2 regions of the Nesterenkonia flava genome follow, and region 2 is predicted to be linked to the other one. Evidence: riboswitches for the same ligand, from Rfam matches in the RefSeq annotation. Region 2 holds a riboswitch; the other holds the start of a gene.

Region 1 (5,571 bases), on a different contig from region 2:
AAACAGGCTCGTCAGGTCATAGCCGGCCACCCCCTTGAACGTGGCGGAGCCCGTGCGGATCAGCGTGCCGTCGGCCAGCACCACATCCAGCGCCAGCACCGAATCCCGGGTCACCCCGTACTTGGCGCAGCGCAGACCACCGGCATTAGTGGCCACGTTCCCACCGATGGTCGAGGTCCGGTAGCTGGCGGGATCCGGCGCGTACATCAGCCCGTGCTCCGCGACCGCCGCGTTCAGCTCCGCATTGATCACCCCGGGCTCGACGACGGCGACCTCATCCTCCGGGCGCACCTGCAGAATCCGATTCATCCGCGTCAGGTTCAGCACCACCGAGCCAGTCACGGCGTTCGCCCCGCCGGAGACGCTGGTGCCGGCCGCACGCGTCACCACGGCCACGCCGTGCTCGCCCGCCAGGCGTACCAGCTTCTGAACGTCCTCTACCGACTCGGCGAAGACCACCGCCAGGGGCAGCTGAGTCTCCCAGTGCTCGAGCGGGCCCTGGTCCACCGCATGAATCCGCAGGTCAGCTTCAGCCATAGAGACAGCGGAAGCGTCGAAGGCATCCTCAAGGGCGCCCAGAAAATCAGAAGAAGCCATGGGGAACAGTCTATTTCCGGCGTCGTCGTGCGTGCCCTGGTGCGGCCACCGCGTCCTCACAGTGAGACAAACCCGCCCGCACATTGTGAGCGGACCCCTCCAAACCCCTATGATGTAGCGGCTTGCGCGCGGCCGCGCATCACACGCACACTCACCAAGGGGACACACGCCACATGAGCCAGCAGGCTTACCTCAGCGCCGAGGGCCACAAGAAGACCCGTGAAGAGAAGAAGGTCCTGGCCGGGACCCTCGTGGGCACCACCATCGAGTGGTACGACTTCTTCATCTACGCCCAGGCGGCAGGCTTTGTGTTCGCCGCCCTCTACTTTGACCCGCTGGCGGCCGAGAACCCCGCGCTGACCCAGCTGATCTCGTTTGCGACCATCGGCATCAGCTTCCTCTTCCGGCCCCTGGGCGCCATCCTGGCGGGCTGGCTGGGCGACCGCTACGGCCGCAAACTGGTGCTGGTGCTGACCCTGCTCGGCATGGGCGGGGCCACCGTGGCCATCGGCCTGCTGCCCACCTGCCGCCTGGGGCCTGGCCGCACCGCTGCTGCTCATTGTGCTGCGCATCCTCCAGGGCCTCTCCGCCGGCGGCGAATGGGGCGGTGCCGCCCTGCTCGCCGTGGAGCACGCACCCCGCCACAAGCGCGGCCTGTTCGGCATGTACCCCCAGATCGGCGTACCGATCGGCATGTTCATGGCCGCCACCTCCATGTTCGGCCTGCGCGCGATCCTCACCGAGGAGCAGTTCCTGGAGTGGGGCTGGCGCCTGCCCTTCCTCTTCTCCTTTGTGCTGATTGTGGTCGCCTACCTCATCCGCCGCCGCGTGGAGGAGTCCCCGGTCTTCTCCGAGATGAAGCAGCGCAAGAAGGAATCCTCCGCGCCCCTGAAGGTGCTGCTGACCACCCATAAGAAGAGCGTCTTCCTCACCGCGCTGATCTTCGCCGCCAACAACGCCGCCGGCTACATGATCATCGTGTTCTTCGCCTCCTACGCCACCAACGCTGTGGGCATGGACGGCACCGCCACCCTCATCGCCGCCCTGGTGGGCAGCGTGGGCTGGTTCATCTTCACCTACCTGGGCGGCTGGATCTCCGACCGCATCGGGCGCGTGCTGACCTACCAGATCGGCTTTGTGATCCTCATCGTGTGGTGCATCCCGATGTGGTTCCTCATCGACACCGGCTCCCTGGCGCTCTTCGCGCTGGCCGTGTTCGTGCTGACCATCGGCCTGGGCCCCTCCTACGGACCGCAGTCCGCCCTCTATGCAGAGATGTTCCCCGCCAACGTGCGCTTCTCCGGGGTCTCCATCGGCTACGCGTTCGGCTCCATCATGGGCGGCGCCTTCGCCGCGACCATCGCCCAGGCCATCTACAACGCCACCGGCCAGGGTTGGATGATCGGCCTTTACCTCTCGGGACTCTCCCTCATCTCGCTCATCGCCGTCTCTATGGTGCCGAAGTCCCTGCAGGGCATCGACCTCAACGAGACGCGCCACGAGGGCGACACCACCCCGGACGACGACGCCGCAGCCCGCAAGCCCGAGCTCGTCTAGCCGGTATTCGTCCAGCCTGGGCCACCCGCCGGTGCCCGTCATCGGGCTCTCGTGTCTGCGCCCGGGGCGCGCCGCCGATTCGTACGAATTCGCACCCCCTTTATGCACGCTGGGCGCTGCGTAAGGGGGGTGCGAATCCGCGAACTGGTGTGTGATTCGCCGAGCGAGGAGGGCGTCGTCGTCGGGCGTACCGTGTACAGGTCTTCGCGCGGTGAGCCTCTGCGCGCTCAACAGCCTGCCGATAGGGTGAAGACCATGTCTGCCGGCCGCTACGCCCCTAGTCCCTCGGGGGATCTGCACCTGGGCAACCTGCGCACCGCATTGCTGGCCTGGCTCTTCGCCGCCTCCACCGACCGGCCCCTACTGCTGCGCTACGAAGATCTCGACGCCGGACGCACGGTGCCCGGCTCAGCCGACCGCCAGCGACGCGACCTCGAGGCCCTGGGGATCACCTTCTCCGGAGAGGTCCTGCATCAGTCCCAGCGCAAGGAGATCTACGACGACGCCGTTACGCACCTGAGTGTCCAGGGCCTGGTCTACGAGTGCTTCTGCACCCGGCGCGAGATCCAGGAGGCCGACCGGGCCCCGCACGCTCCGCCCGGGGCCTACCCCGGCACCTGCCGGAACCTCAGTGAGGATGAGCGGGCACGACGACGCCATCAGCGGCCCCCAGCACTGCGCCTGCGGGTGTCCGAAGACGCCGCGGGGGCCCATGAGCTCAGCGTCAGGGACCAGCTGCTAGGGCAGATCACCGGCACCGTGGATGACTTGGTACTGGTCCGCAACGACGGGGCAGCGGCCTACAACCTTGCCGTCGTCGTCGATGATCACCTCACCGGCGTGGACCAGGCGGTCCGCGGGGATGACCTGGCCTCCTCCGCGCCGCGACAGGCGTATCTGCGCGGGCTGCTCTACGGGCCAGAGGCCCAGCAGGAGGTCAGCTACGCGCACGTGCCGCTGGTGCTCAATGCCGAGGGCAAGCGCCTGGCCAAGCGCGATGGCGCGGTCACCCTTGAGCAGCTCAACAGCCAGGGCGTCACCGCAGAGGCGGTGCGAGACCGTTTGCTTCTGTCCCTGGGGCTGCCGCCCGGACCCTTGGATGAGGTGGTGAAGGACTTCGATCCGCAGGCGCTGCCGAGTGAGCCGTGGATCTTCGACGCCGGAGAGACTTCCGACGCCGGAGGAGCCTACACCGATCCATCGTGAGCCCCGGCGGCTGAAACGCCCAGCGCCGAGATTCCGGCCTCAGCCGGTGCCGGCCGAGCCGCTCACCTGGTGGAACGCGACTTGCCATCCGCCGTGTCACACGGCACACTCGTTTTTAGGTCAAGAGTGCCAGCGTTAAACCCCGGTTTGCTGGCCGGCAACCCTCCTACCGCGGTGGGGTGCCCCGGGTGAGGACCTGGCCCGCGGAAGACGCCGCCGGGCAAGCGCGAGTTACACCAGGAGTTTTCTCCAATGTCGGAGCACACCCACACCCCGCACCAGTCCATCCCTGCCCAGCCTGTCGGCGCCGCCTGGCAGCTCGAGACCACCATCGCCGCCCTCGAAGGCGGTGCCCGCGCCCAGGCGCTCAGCCGCGGTGAGGACGCCCTGCTGCTGGCGGTCCTGCACGTGGCGGAGCCTGGCGCCCACGTGGTGGTCGCCCCCTCCCTGTTTGGCGCCCACACCGGGCTGTTCACCCAGCGGCTGCCCCAATTCCAGGTCAGCGTCGACGTCGTGGAGGATCCCGACGACGCCGAATCCTGGCGCGCCCAGCTGGGGGAGTCCACCGTGGCCCTGATCGCCGAGTCCATCGCGGATCCCCGCGGAGATGTGCTGGACTTCGAGGAGATCGCCGCCGTGGCCCACGAGCACGATGCGGCCCTGATCATTGATTCCACGGCCGCCACCCCGGCACTGCTGCGCCCCCTGGACTTGGGGGCGGACCTGGTGGTTCACACCTCGGCCCACCTGCTGGCCGGCGTCCCCGAGGAGGCCGGGCTGCTCATCGACGCGGGTACCGTGGAGCCCGCAGCCCGCGAGACCCCTGAGGTAGGCCAGCCACTGGGAGAAGACACCGCCGCCCGGATTCTCGCCGGCCTGCAGCACCTCGCCGTCCGCCTGACCCGCCAGACAGAGAACGCTGCCCGCCTCGCGGCGCGCCTCTCCGCACACCAGGGCGGCGCCAGCCGCGGCGTGCACCGGACTTACTACTCGGGTCTGGCCTCCAGCCCCTGCTACGAGCGCGCCGGCATCTACCTGCGCCGAGGCTCCGGCCCCCTGGTCTCCTTCGAGGTCCGGGCCCAGCGGGAACCCGCCGCCCAGTCGGCAGCCGCGCTCGCCGTCGTCGACCTGCTCTCACGGTTTACCCACGCCGGGCACCGCGTCACGCATCCTGCCAGCAGCACCCACGCCCACCTGGGCGAGGACCAGCAGCGCGAGGCGGGGGCGCGGCCCGGGCTCGTGCGCGTGGTGGTCGGTGACGAGCCGGTGGAGGAATTCCTGGCTGCCCTCGATCAGGCCCTCGCGGGTCTGCCCGGAGCCACGGCCGCCGCCAATGTGACGCCGTATGAATCTCCCGCACAGGACCACGAGCCCGCCGTGCCGGGCCGGGGCTTAAGGTGATCGGGTGCTGAGCGAGACCACCACACGGCAGCGGCCGGCAGCCCCCGAGGAGCTGATCCCCAACGACTTCGGAACCCGGCCCGCCGGTGCCTTGAAGACCGTGCAGCTGGGGGAGTACACCTTTGAAACCGGCGGGTACCTGCCGGAGGTAACCCTGGCCTATGAGACCTGGGGTCAGCTCAATGCCGCCGGGGACAATGCCGTGCTGGTGGCCCATGCCCTGACCGGGGACTCCCATGTGGCCAGCAGCGAGGCCGACCCCAGCATCGGCTGGTGGGAGGGTCTGCTGGGACCCGGCCGGCCCATCGACACCCAGAAGTGGTTCGTCATCGCTCCCGCCATGGTGGGCGGTTGCTACGGCTCCACCGGTCCAGCCTCGCTCGACCCGGAGGGGATCCCGTGGGGTTCCCGGTTCCCCTTTGTGACAATCCGTGACTCCGTGCACCTGGAGCACCGGCTTGCCCGGCACCTAGGCATCGCCGGCTTCCACACCGTCATCGGCGGGTCCATGGGCGGCGCGCGCGCCCTGGAATGGGCCGCAACCTACCCGGACTTCGTCCGCGGCGTGGCAGTCTTTGCCTGCGGAGCCGCGGCCACCGCGGAACAGATCGCCTTCGGCCAGGCCCAGGTGCTCGCCGTGGAGAACGACCCGGCGTACCGGGGCGGGGACTACTACCCGGGATCCGGCCCCCAAGCCGGACTCGGCCTGGCCCGGCGCATCGCCCACATCACCTACCGCACCGAGGACGAGCTGCAGGTGCGCTTCGGGCGCGACGCCCAGGCGGGGGAAAACCCCTTCGGCTCAGCGGC
Region 2 (5,571 bases):
GGCGATCGCGATCACGGTGATCGCCACGATCGCCGCCGAGTGGAAGTCCAGACCGAACTGCAGCGGCGCCGGAGCGAAGAACCACCCTGCCTCGGCCACGGGGCTGAAGTCCACCATGCCGGCGGCCAGCGCCACAGCGTAACCGGCGATGAGCCCGATCAGCACAGCAGCCACGGAGGTGAAACCGCGGGTGAACTGATTCAGCGCCACGGTGACAATGACCACCACGGCGGCCACGCCGTAGTACTTCAGCGCACCGAGATCGCCGGCCGCCTCCGCGGGCGAGCCCCCGGCGGCATAGTTGATGGCGGTGGGCATCAGACTGATCCCGATGATCAGGATGATGATTCCAGCTACGAACGGCGGGAACAGGCGTGCCAGCCAGCGCATGGAACCCCCAAAGACCACCTGCACGACGCCGGCAATCACCGCGCCCCCGAACACGGCCCCGATGCCGTACTCGTTACCGATGGGGATGGCCACCGCCAAGAACGCGAAGGAGGTTCCCTGCATCACCGGCAGCCGAGCCCCGACGGGTCCCACGCCCAGGGTCTGCAGCAGGGTCGCCACGCCGGACATGATCATGGCGATCTGCACCATGAGGGTGACTTCGCTGGTCGCCATGCCGATGGCTCCGCCCACGATGAGGGCCGGCGCGGCGTTGCCCACGAACATGGCCAGAAGGTGCTGCACCGCCAGGGGCACAGCGCGTTTCAGGGGCGGCATCTCGTTGACACCGTCCCGCGGCGCCGCGGCTGCACCCGGCGAGGGCGATGGTGCGGACAGTCGTGATGCCTCAGTGAGGCGGGGTGCCTCAGCAGCAGGTGTGGCGGCCATGTCATCTCCTCGTCAGCGCAGAGCACCCCGGAAGGGGGCTTCTGCTTCGAGGGTAGAAAGCCGCTGTTATCGGCAGATGCCTGCCGTGTTACGCGCATGTGAAACACAAAGCGGCAAGACCATGGCATGGCTGCAACACATGTTTCACCACGTTCGACGGTGCCGACTGCTCAGCCCTGGAAACGCTTGAGGAACTCCTCTTTGGGCACCTCGGTCGCAGCTGCACTGAGGTGCTGGAATGCCCCGCGGTACTGGGCGGCGGGATGGCTTTCCGGCAGCCGGTCAGACCCGGTGATGGAAGCCCGCAGGCTCGACGACGACGTCGCCTCCTCAGGCCTGCGCGCCAGTCCTCGTTCGCGCAGCACGGGCAGCACATGCTCGATGAACTCGTCGTAGCTGCCGGGAATCGTGGAGTTGATGATGTTGATGCCGTCGATCCCGGCATCCTGCCAGGCCGCCAGCTCATCGGCGATCTTCTCCGGGGTGCCCACCACGCGGGTGGACTGGGCCCGGAAGTGCGCCAGGTCCCGCAGGGTCACGCGGCCATTGGGCGCCATGCGCTTGATCTCCGAGAGATGCCCCTGGGCGCCTTCGGTGTGCTCGAGATCGTCCAGCGGCGTGTCGATGGGCAGGTGCCCCACATCCACTCCGAGGCTTCCGGCGGTGTGGGCAATGAGCGCGTGATCATCGATCGAGGCGTCGAGCTCGGCGGCCTTGACCTGAGCCTCTTCCTCGGTGGAGCCGATCACAAAGGAGAGCCCCTGAATAAACTTCAGGTCCTCGGGACGGCGGCCGAACTTCTTGGTCCGCTCCTTCACATCCTGGGCATGGGAGGCGGCGATGTCGCGCCGCGGCGCCATGGAAAAGGTCGCCTCAGCGTGCTGGGCGGCCACGTCGCGGCCACGGTCGGAGGAGCCGGCCTGGAAAAGGTAGGGGGTCCGCTGCGGTGAGGGCGAGGACAGGTGCGGCCCCTCAACACGGTAGCGGTCGCCGTCGTGGTTGATCTTGGAGACCTTGGCGGGGTCGGCGTGCAGGCCGCGGCCGCGCTCGTGCTCTGCGGTCTTGTCCTGCAGCAGGGCACCGTCCTCCCAGGAGCCCTCCCACAGCTTGTAGCAGACCTCGAGGTACTCCTCGGCCCAGGCATAGCGGTCGTCGTGCTTGGCCAGACCGTCGCCGCCGAAGTTGCGGTGGGCGTTCTCCTGCGAGTTGGTGACCACGTTCCAGCCCACCCGGCCCCCGGAGAGATGATCCAGGGTGGAAAGCTGCCGGGCAAAGTTGAACGGGTGGGCCTGAATGACCGACGAGGTCAGGGCCAGCCCGATCCTGTCGGTCACCGCGGCCAGCGCGGAGATCAGCACGAGCGGATCATTGGAGGGGATCTGCAGACCCTTGCGCACATGGGAGGCCCAGCCGCCCTCGTGGTCGCCGTAGAGACCGACGACGTCGGCGAAGAACGCGATGTCGAACCCGGCATCCTCCAGCTTCTTCACCAGGGAGATCCAGTGGGGAAGCTCGTTGAAGCGGTGCTGCTGGGCCTCCTCCCGCCGCCAGGCGCCACCGATGATGTGGCTGGTGGTGTTCATCAGGAAGGCGGACAGGATCAGGGGCTGGCGGGACAATCAGGCCTCCAAGGATGCGGGCGCGAGCACCGTGAGGGCGCGCGAGAGTCGGGGAGTAACGGACAGAGTGACCGGGCAGGTCAGGACACCGGTGTGTCGGCTCTACAGAAGAGGGTTGAGCTCTTTGAACTGGCTCTGATGAAAGACCAGACCCTGAGCATCCTCATCAAAGCCCAGATCCAGAATCTCCAGCACAGCAATATCATGATCCCCAGCCGTGAACTGACTAAAGATCCGGGTCTTAAACCACAGCGGAGAACCCTCCAGGACAATCGCCCCATCACCATCAACACTGCGGCCCACACCCTCAAAACGACCAGCACGATCCTTCGAGGCCAACTGCCGCGCCACATGGCACTGCTCCCGACCAATCACCGAAACCCCTAGATGAGTCGCCTCATCACGCAGCTTCGGCCAGGTCGCCGACGTATGCTGAACCGCCACCGTCACCAGCGCCGGCTCCAGAGAAACCCCCACCGTGAAACTCGAGGCCACCAGAACCTCAGGGTTCTCCTGGACCTCGGCAGCAATCGCCACCACACCCTGAGGAAACTGACCCAACGCCTTACGCAGGTCCAAAGGATCAAAGCGGGGTGCTGCGGCCTCGCTGTTCACGGCCGTGGCGGTGTTCGCAGTGCGGGCTAATGCGGGTGCTGAAGTGCTCATGAATGCTCTCCCATCGATCCTGGCAGTAGCACCCGGCGCGAGAGCCTGCACGCGTTTCACGTGCACAGGATCCCCGGGTTGCTGCGGCGTCGACGAGCCAGATCTCTCGGCCGCTCGGGATGGTTACTGTTTCCACAGTACGCCCCGCACACCGCGTAGTTCAAAGGGTTCCACACTCTGAGCGCAACAGGAGGCAACAAAGGTGGAATGGGCCACAGGAGAATCTGCGCGGCGGCGGGGACGTGAGGACTGCGGGTGAAGGACTACAGGTCGGAGGAGACCGACCAGATGTTGATGCCGGACTCGCCGCGGGTGATCTCGTCAATCTCGGTGAGTTCCTCGCTGGTGAAGGAGGTGTTCTGAACGGCCGCGAGGTTCTCATCCAGCTGGGCGGTAGAGGAGGCTCCCAGCAGCACCGAGGTGGCGCCGCCGTCGCGCAGCAGCCAGGCGATCGCCAGCTGGGCCAGGGTCTGACCGCGTCGGGACGCGAGGTCGTTGAGCCGGTTCAGGCGGGCCAGGTTGTCCTCGCTGAGGTGGTTCTCGAACAACGTGGAGCGGCCGCCGGAGGGCTTGGCGTTGGGATCCTTCAGGTACTTGTTGGTCAGCAGGCCCTGGGCCAGCGGGGTGAACGCGATCGAGCCCATACCAGTGTCCTTCAGGGTCTCCAGCAGGCCATCCTCGACCCAGCGGTTGAGCATGGAGTAAGCGGGCTGGTGGATGACCAGCGGGGTGCCCAGGTCGTTGGCGATCGCCACGGCTTCAGCGGTGCGCTCGGCCGAGTAGGAGGAGATGCCCGCGTAGATGGCTTTGCCCGAGCGCACAGCGGTGTCGAGCGCGCCGATGGTCTCCTCCAGCGGGGTATCGGGATCCACGCGGTGGGAGTAGAAGATGTCGACGTACTCCAGGCCCATGCGCTCCAGGGACTCGTCCAGGCTGGAGAGCAGGTACTTGCGCGAACCGAAGTTGCCATAGGGTCCGCGCCACTGATCCCAGCCGGCCTTCGACGAGATGATCAGCTCGTTGCGGTAGGGCTGGAAGTCCTTGGCGAAGATGCGGCCGAAGTTCTCCTCGGCTGCCCCGTAGGGCGGGCCGTAATTGTTGGCCAGGTCGAAGTGGGTGATGCCGGCGTCGAAAGCGTGCCGAATGATCTCCCGCTGGGTGGCGAACGGGGTCGTGTCACCGAAGTTCCACCACAGACCCAGGGAGATGGGCGGAAGCAGCAGGCCGGTGCGGCCCACGCGGCGGTACTCGAACTGCTCATAGCGGTTCTCGGCTGCGGCGTAGGGGGTGTGGGTCTCGGTGCCCCACGGCGAAACGTCTACGGACTGGGCCGGTGCGGCCTGTGCTGACTCTGTCATGCGTCCTCCCAAAGGGTCGGGGTGCAGGTGGGCTGCGGCGTCGTCGTCATCCTACCCGCCAGCGTGAACTGGATAGTTCAGATTGCGGGTGGGGTGAGGATCAGGTGTAGAGCGAGAGCGGCTGGAACTCTCCGTTGAGGAAGTGGGCGCCGACCTCGAGCTTCTTGTAGTCCACCGGATCATGCAGCGAATGCGTGCGAATGTTGCGCCAGTAGAGGTCGAAGCCGTGCTTGGAGGCGGTCGACGACGTCCCCGTGGCTTCGAAGATCTGGTGGGTGAGCTGGGTGGCGACATCCGAGGAGATGACCTTCAGCTCCGCGATCTCAATGGCGAGCTCCCCGCGGATCTGCGTGGTAACCCGAGCGCCCAGGGCCAGCACCTCGTCAAAGCGGCGGTTGACCTTCTCCGCCAGTGCTGCCACGGCGGCGGTCTGGGACTTGAAGTCGCCCACCAGGCGCTGGACGAACGGGTCGTGGCGGTACTTCTCCGCGGTGGAGAGGAACCAGGCGTTGGGGCGGGCGTTGATCAGGTCGCGGGCCTTGTTCAGCGCGCCCTCGGCGATGCCGAGGTAGAGGTTGCCGAAAGCCAGCTGGATCCCGGGGGTCACCAAAGAGGAGTAGGGCTCATCCGAGAGGTAGCCCAGCACATCGTTGCCGGTGATACGCACATCCTGGTAGGTCACCGTGTTGGAGGAAGAGAGGCGCTGGCCCAGGAAGTCCCAGTCGTCCACGTAGGTCACGCCCTCACGTCCGTTCTCCAGCACGAAGGCCAGGATGCGACCCTCCTCCGGACCGGCGGTGATGCGGGCGTTGACCAGCAGAGCGTCGCCGACGGCGGAGCCGGTGGAGTAGCGCTTCTTGCCGTTGAGCACCCAGCCCTCGCCCTCTGGCACCAGGGTCAGGTCGGGGTCGGTGGGGTTGACCGAGTCGCCCCAAATCCACTGGCCCTGCACCGTGGCGCGGAACCACCGTTCACGTTCGGCCGGGTCGGTGATGGTGAAGACAATATTGCCCTCGTTGACGTAGTGGTAGGCCAGCAGCTGGGCGATCGAGGCGTCTGCGCGGGCCAGGATGCGCACCACCGTCAGTGCG

What was found. A riboswitch is a leader RNA that binds a small molecule or an ion and turns the genes downstream of it on or off. The one in region 2 is predicted to bind S-adenosylmethionine.
Region 1: another riboswitch for S-adenosylmethionine. It lies ahead of RH857_RS10345 (PLP-dependent transferase); the one in region 2 lies ahead of RH857_RS10605 (flavin reductase family protein).

What each region holds. Positions count from the first base shown of each region.
Region 1 covers NZ_JAVKGT010000027.1:33,625-39,195, reverse strand. The annotation lists gene RH857_RS10360 (FAD-binding oxidoreductase) at 1-597, opposite strand, end outside; partial or broken gene RH857_RS10355 (MFS transporter) at 771-2,154, shown strand; gene gluQRS (tRNA glutamyl-Q(34) synthetase GluQRS) at 2,410-3,360, shown strand; SAM riboswitch class IV at 3,479-3,593, shown strand; gene RH857_RS10345 (PLP-dependent transferase) at 3,613-4,761, shown strand; gene metX (homoserine O-acetyltransferase MetX) at 4,814-5,571, shown strand, end outside.
Region 2 covers NZ_JAVKGT010000029.1:8,279-13,849, forward strand. The annotation lists gene RH857_RS10595 (uracil-xanthine permease family protein) at 1-837, opposite strand, end outside; gene RH857_RS10600 (LLM class flavin-dependent oxidoreductase) at 1,008-2,456, opposite strand; gene RH857_RS10605 (flavin reductase family protein) at 2,559-3,071, opposite strand; SAM riboswitch class I at 3,130-3,248, opposite strand; gene RH857_RS10610 (aldo/keto reductase) at 3,386-4,480, opposite strand; gene RH857_RS10615 (acyl-CoA dehydrogenase family protein) at 4,581-5,571, opposite strand, start outside.